DNA from 3 places in the Streptomyces sp. NPDC058812 genome. Region 2 is predicted to be linked to each of the others. Evidence: riboswitches for the same ligand, from Rfam matches in the RefSeq annotation. Region 2 holds a riboswitch; each other region holds the start of a gene.
What was found. Region 2 has a riboswitch for cobalamin ahead of ACFW48_RS31590 (cobalamin biosynthesis protein). Riboswitches for the same ligand answer to the same signal wherever they lie in the genome.
Positions count from the first base shown of each region.

Region 1: another riboswitch for cobalamin. It lies ahead of ACFW48_RS22170 (energy-coupling factor ABC transporter permease); the one in region 2 lies ahead of ACFW48_RS31590 (cobalamin biosynthesis protein).
Region 3: another riboswitch for cobalamin. It lies ahead of ACFW48_RS20670 (ribonucleoside-diphosphate reductase subunit alpha); the one in region 2 lies ahead of ACFW48_RS31590 (cobalamin biosynthesis protein).

Region 1 is NZ_JBHYOB010000010.1:145,377-147,628, forward strand. Features, by position in the region: gene ACFW48_RS22165 (energy-coupling factor ABC transporter substrate-binding protein) at 1-218, opposite strand, end outside; gene ACFW48_RS22170 (energy-coupling factor ABC transporter permease) at 215-910, opposite strand; cobalamin riboswitch at 940-1,125, opposite strand; gene ACFW48_RS22175 (potassium channel family protein) at 1,230-1,703, opposite strand; gene ACFW48_RS22180 (chloride channel protein) at 1,793-2,252, opposite strand, start outside.
Region 2 is NZ_JBHYOB010000020.1:102,913-105,164, forward strand. Features, by position in the region: gene ACFW48_RS31585 (cobyric acid synthase) at 1-161, opposite strand, end outside; gene ACFW48_RS31590 (cobalamin biosynthesis protein) at 193-1,158, opposite strand; cobalamin riboswitch at 1,287-1,427, opposite strand; gene ACFW48_RS31595 (hypothetical protein) at 1,594-1,815, opposite strand; gene ACFW48_RS31600 (anion permease) at 1,850-2,252, opposite strand, start outside.
Region 3 is NZ_JBHYOB010000009.1:209,433-211,684, reverse strand. Features, by position in the region: partial or broken gene ACFW48_RS20675 (GNAT family N-acetyltransferase) at 187-621, shown strand; cobalamin riboswitch at 679-840, shown strand; gene ACFW48_RS20670 (ribonucleoside-diphosphate reductase subunit alpha) at 966-2,252, shown strand, end outside.

The sequences.
Region 1 (2,252 bases), on a different contig from region 2:
AACAGCGCCGACTCGATCTCCCCGGACGGCGGCTCGTACAGCGGCGAGAACCACGGCTCGTAATCCGGCTCGATCTCCGTGATCGCCGTCTCCGCCTCGGCGTCGGCACCGGCGAACGGCTCCTCCTTGTGGTCGCCGAGCCCCAGCACCAGCGGTAGCACCGCGAGCGCGGCCACGGCGAGCAGCAGCAGGGCGTTGATCTTCGCGTTGCGGCTCATCGGGCCACCGCCTGCCTCTCCGTCCGGGTCCCCGTCAACAGCACGCCCAGTCGGGTGAGTTCGCCCTTGCTGGACTGCACCAGCAGCCGCATCACGATGACCGTGAGCAGGCCCTCGCTCACCGCGAGCGGGATCTGCGTGACGGCGAAGATGGACCCGAACTTGCCGAGCGCGCCCAGGAACCCGCTGCTCGGGTCCGGGAACGCCAGCGCCAGCTGCACACTGGTGACGCAGTAGGTCGACAGGTCGGCGACGAACGCCCCGAAGAAGACCGTGACCATCAGCGGCACGTCGTAGCGGCGCAGCAGCCGGTAGACGCCGTACCCGGCCCAGGGGCCCACGATCGCCATCGAGAAGACGTTGGCGCCGAGCGTGGTCAGCCCGCCGTGCGCCAGCAGCAGCGCCTGGAAGAGCAGGGTGATGGTGCCCAGCACCGCCATGATCGGCGGACGGAAGAGAATGGCACCCAGACCGGTTCCGGTCGGGTGCGAGCAACTGCCGGTGACGGACGGCAGTTTCAGGGCCGACAGAACGAACGTGAAGGCTCCGGAGGCGCCGAGGAGCAAGGTGCTCTCCGGGTGCTCCCTGACCTCACGGGTGAGTGACCGTACTCCGTGGACGACGAACGGCGCGGACGCGACACCCCAGGCGATCGCGTGCGCCGGTGGCAGAAAGCCCTCGGCTATGTGCATGGCTCAGCAGACCCTCTCCAGCACCTCGTGGATGGACGACGCGCCTTGGCCGGTCTCCTGGCTTACGGGTACCACCGCCCGCGCTCCGCCTTCCCGGATCGCTACGATCCAGTGGCTGCCCGCGAGGGCCGGAGCCGGACTTCCCGATTCACAGTGGCGAGGGCCGCACCGGCATCACACCGGATTTCCCGTTCACCAAGGCGTGGCGACAGTAGTGCTCCCACCGGGGTGGTGACAAGCGGGCCTCCGGGCCGGCCGGTCCGGCGAACAGGCCTCGGTGCTGCGGAAACAGCCGCCGGCACCGCGCCTTCGTCCGCCGTCAGCCGGGCCGGTCCCGTTCGGTCCGCCGGACCACCATGTCGCGTGCCCGTGTGGTCAGCGCGGTCGCGGCGGCGGTGAGGAACACGAAGCTGTAGGCGATCTGCAGAACGGTCACGACCCGGGCGGCCTGGCCCCGCGGTGTGATGTCCCCGTAGCCGACGGTGGCGAGCGTGACCACGGTGAAGTACAGCGCGTCGACGCGGGTGCGCAGGCCGGTGAACTCGCCCGGCTGCTTGGCGAGGGCGTAGTACGTGGCCGAGAAGACGTGTACGGACAGGATGATCAGCAGGGGGATGACCACACCGGGCCGGGTCTCCGGGCGGTCGACGAGGACATGACGGATCTGGCGGAGCAGCATCGCGGCCACGAAGGTCAGCACCAGGGCGAACAGCAGCCAGCTCAGTACGGGACGCCGCGGGCCCAGGTGGTCGAGGGGGAGGAGGAAGTAGGCCGCGACCGTGCCCGCCGCGATGCCGGCCCGCGCGAGCCAGGGCCGGGCCGTGCGCCAGGCGGCACGCGGTCGGGCGCCGCCCGTCCCCGTGGTGGTGGCCCGGCGCTCCGTCACCGTGCCGTCTCCGGCGCCGCTTCCGGCGGTTCCGCTTCCGCTCCCGGTTCTGATCGGCGTACCAGTTGGGTGACGGCGAAGGCGACCACCGACGCGGTGACGATCAGCGGCATCTGGTCGTACGCGTCCCCGCCCACCAGCAGCACCGCCAGCACCGCGCTGGCCAGCGGCAGCCCGGTCACCGCGGCCGCCGCGGCGGAGACGCCGAGGGCGAGGGCCGGGGTCGCGCCGAAGCCGGGCAGGCCGGAGCAGGCCATGGCCGTCGCCGTGCCCAGTAGTACGGCCGGGAAGATCGGGCCGCCGCGCAGACTGCCCAGCGCGATGCCCCAGGCCAGCCCCTTGCAGGCGACGAGCGCGACCAGCGCGCCCACGGACCAGGCGTGCGGGTGCGCGGCGAGCTGGGCGAGGGTCGCCTGACCGGACAGCGCCGCCTCCGCCGGGGAACGGCCGGTGATC
Region 2 (2,252 bases):
TCGGCGCCCTCGCGGGTGACGAAGGAGTTGAGCGACATGTTCTGCGCCTTGAAGGGCGCGACCTTGACGCCCTGCCGCACCAGCCAGCGGCAGATCCCGGCGGTGACGACGCTCTTGCCGGCGTCGGAGGTGGTGCCGGCGACGAGGAGGCCACCGTTCATGACGTACGTCCCTTCTCGAGGAGGCGACCGCTCATGGCGTACGTCCCTTCCTGACGTCCCCGCGCGCGAGCAGCCGCGCGCCCGCGCACACGCCGAGCGCCAGCCAGCCCACGCGCCGGGAGAGCCGGACGGCCCGGTCGATGTCGCCGGAACCGGCCCGGACGGCGCGTCCCGCCGCCCCGTTGAGGACGGGCCGGTGCTCCACCCGCCCGCCGTAGGAGAGCGTTCCGCCGAGCCGGACGCCCAGGGCGCCCGCGAACGACGCCTCCACGGGACCGGCGTTGGGGCTCGGGTGCTGTGCGGCGTCGGCGCGCCAGGCCCGTACGGCGCCGCGCGGATCGCCGCCGGCCACGGTGGTCAGTACGGCGGTCAGACGGGCCCCCGGCCAGCCCGCGAGGTCGTCGAGGCGGGCCGAGGCCCAGCCGTACCGCCGGAACCTGGGGGACTTGTGGCCGACCATGGCGTCCAGGGTGTTCACGGCCCGGAAGCCGAGCAGCCCCGGCACCCCGCCCACGGCGCCCCACACCAGGGCGCCGACGACGGCGTCCGAGGTGTTCTCGGCGACGGACTCCACGACGGCCCGGGCGATCCCGTCGGCGTCCAGCGCATGGGGGTCCCGGCCGCACAGGTGCGGCAGCCGTGCGCGGGCCGCCGCGACGTCGCCGGCCTCCAGGGCACGGCCGATCGCACGGGCCTCGCGGGCGAGCGAGGTGCCGCCGACGACGGCCCAGGTGGCGGCGCCGGTCAGTGCGACGGAGGCGGCGGGGGAGCGGCGTACGGCGCGGGCGGCGGCCAGCCCGAGGGCGGCGGCGCCACCGGCGCACACGGCGGTGTGCAGCGCGCCCCAGCCCCGGTGGTCCCGCCACAGCACCCGTTCCACGGCACCGGCGGCACGGCCGAACGCGGCGACCGGGTGTCCGCGGCGCGGGTCGCCGAGGAGGAGGTCACCGAGAAGGCCGGCGGCGGCGCCGTACGCGAAGACGCGTTCGGCGCGCACGGCTCAACCGGCCGCGGGGTGGGAGAGCGTGTCGCTGGTGTGCCCGGAACCGGTGTACCCGGGACCGCTGTGCCTGGAACGGCAGCCGCGCATGGCGATATGTCCTCACTCAGGGTGTCCGCGCCCTGGTTAGAAGAGACCGGCGGTGAGAGTTCCTGGCTCCCGGGGCTGTACCCCGGTCACAGTGGCGGGACCGCGCCGGATTCGCACCGGGCTTCCTCTCCTGCCGCCGTATTGGCTCCGGCAGTCCACCACGGCCCGCGAACACCCGTCAACCTGGCGTTGACCTGCGACGGGGGAGTGTGCGAAGGCCCACACGCGGGCGGTGCGCCCCGGCGCGCGAGGAACGCGAGAAGAGGCGGGGCGCGGGACGGCCGTTGTCCGTCCCGCGCCCCGCCTCGAAGGGGGATGTGCGCGGTGTCCGCGCGCGGTCGCTCAGGCGACGATCAGATAGATGCCGTACGCCACCGCGGCCGCGCAGGCCGCGAAGCAGGCGTACGCGCCGGTGACCGCTAGGGCGGCGGAGCCGCCCTGTTCGGCCGCCCGCTCCTGGCGGGAGAGGCCGACGATGCCGAGGGTGAACAGGCCCACCAGGGCCACGGTGGCCACGAGGCTGACCCCGAAGACGGAGCCGAGAGCTGCCCAGTCGATGCTCATGGAGGTTCGCTTTCCTTCGTACCCGGGCGGGGGTTCAGACGGAGGTGGTGGCCGGGGGGGCCTTGGAGTCGGACGCGGACCCCGGGGCGCCGGCCGCGGCCAGGTCCTCGGTCACGCCCGCCGGGGGCGGGGACACGGCGGCCATCGCCGTGGTCACCACACCGGCCTGCTCGGGCTCGTCGATGACGTTGGTGTGGTCGACGACCTCGCGCCGGGAGAGCTTCCAGATGGCGGCGCTGGAGGCGACCAGGAAGACCGCGACGAGCGCGGTGCCCCAGTCACCCAGGCCGCAGACCCACTCGGCGATCGCGGCGACCAGGGCCGCGGCCGGCAGGGTCAGACCCCAGGCGACGAACATCCGGGTGGCCGTGGACCAGCGCACCACGCCGCCCTTGCGGCCGAGGCCCGCGCCCATCACCGCGCCGGAGACCGAGTGC
Region 3 (2,252 bases), on a different contig from region 2:
GGGGTGTCGTTTGGATCAGGCCGACTCCAGGCAACGGTGCCTTGCAGCGGAGCCGAGCGGGGTCTGGTGCGTGCAGCTGCAAGGCGGAGGAGGGCGACAGGGCGGAGCCCTGGCAACCGACGACAACGCCGCAGATGTGCGTGCCAGACCCCGCGACCCCGGCAGGATCCAAACGACACCCCCTAGCTGCGCGACGGCCTCCTCGACTTCGGGGAGAGCGACGCGTACCTCGGCGAGCTGATGAACGTCGCCAAGCGTGCGGCGGCCGCCGAGGTGCTGGTCGCCGCGGCGGACGGCCGGGTGCTCGGCGGCGTGACCTTCGTGCCGTCCGGCGGCCCCATGGCCGACATCGCCCGGCCCGGCGAGGCCGAGATACGGATGCTCGCCGTCGCCCGCGAGGCACGCGGACGCGGGGTGGGCGAGGCCCTCGTGCGGACCTGCGTCGACCGGTCCCGCGCCGTCGAGGGCTGCGCGCGCGTCGTACTGTCCACCCAGCGCGCCATGCGCACCGCCCACCGCCTCTACGAACGGATGGGCTTCACCCGCACGCCCGACCGCGACTGGAACCCGCTGCCGGAGCTCGACGACATCACGCTCCTCACCTACGAACTGACGCTCTGACACCAGCGCCACCCCTCGACGACCCCTCCGCGACACAACATCTGGGGGTGCTCGCCGAACCCGGCACAAGATGTATGCTCGTGCTCGCTGTCGCCGCAGGGGAATCCGGTGCGAATCCGGAACTGTCCCGCAACGGTGTACTTGTGTGTATCCGCGCGTCTCCGCACGTGTGCACACGCATGTCCAGTCCGAGGACCTGCCGACAGTGCGCCCGTACCGTCCCGGTCCGGGTGCCTGACGTCCGGGCCTCGTGGAGTGGGCCGGTGGACGCGACGCCGCGTGCGCTCGTGAGCTGCCCCTGCCCTCCTCCCCCAGGCCCCGTGCCGAGCGAGGGAGTGCCCCACGTGACCATCGCGCCAGCCGACCCGGTTTCAGCGACCCCGGCGACGACTTCAGCGACCCCGGTGACCGAGGAGCCCGACGGCCCCGGCGCCGCGTTGCTGCGGACCCTGACCGAGCTGACCGCCGACCTCCCCGACGCCGACCCGGGCCGGGTCGCCGCCGCCGCACTGCGCGGCCGGTCCGCCCGTGCGGACGAGTCCGAGCTGCGGGAGCTGGCCACGGAGGCGGCGGCCGGGCTCATCTCGGAGGACCCGGTCTACTCCAGGCTGGCCGCCCGACTGCTGACCATCGGCATCCGTGCCGAGGCCGCCTCGCAGGGCGTCACCTCGTTCACCGGGTCGGTCGCCACCGGACACCGCGAGGGCCTGATCGCCGACCGCACCGCCGAGTTCGTCCGGCTGCACGCGGACCGCCTGGACGCGCTGGTCGACCCGGCCGCCGACGACCGCTTCGGCTACTTCGGCCTGCGTACCGTGTACAGCCGCTACCTGCTCCGGCACCCGATCACCCGCAAGGTCGTCGAGACGCCCCAGTACTTCATGCTGCGGGTGGCCGCCGGACTCGCCGAGGACGACACCACGCGCTCGCTCGACGAGGTGGCCGCGCTGTACGGGCTGATGAGCCGCCTCGACTACCTGCCCTCCTCCCCCACCCTGTTCAACTCCGGCACCCGGCACGCCCAGATGTCGTCCTGCTACCTCCTGGACTCCCCCAAGGACGAGCTGGACTCCATCTACGACCGCTACCACCAGGTCGCCAACCTCTCCAAGCACGCCGGCGGCATCGGCATCGCCTACTCCCGCGTCCGCGCCCGGGGTTCGCTGATCCGCGGCACCAACGGGCACTCCAACGGCATCGTCCCGTTCCTGAAGACGCTGGACGCCTCGGTCGCCGCCGTGAACCAGGGCGGCCGGCGCAAGGGCGCGGCGGCGGTCTACCTGGAGACCTGGCACGCGGACATCGAGGAGTTCCTGGAGCTGCGGGACAACACCGGTGAGGACGCCCGCCGCACGCACAACCTGAACCTTGCCCACTGGGTGCCGGACGAGTTCATGCGCCGGGTGGACGCCGACGGACAGTGGTCGCTGTTCTCGCCCGCCGACGTGCCCGAGCTGGTCGACCTGTGGGGCGAGGAGTTCGACGCGGCGTACCGCAGGGCCGAGGCCGCGGGGCTGGCCCGCAAGACCCTCCCCGCCCGTGAGCTGTACGGCCGCATGATGCGCACCCTCGCGCAGACCGGCAACGGCTGGATGACCTTCAAGGACACCGCCAACCGCACCGCCAACCAG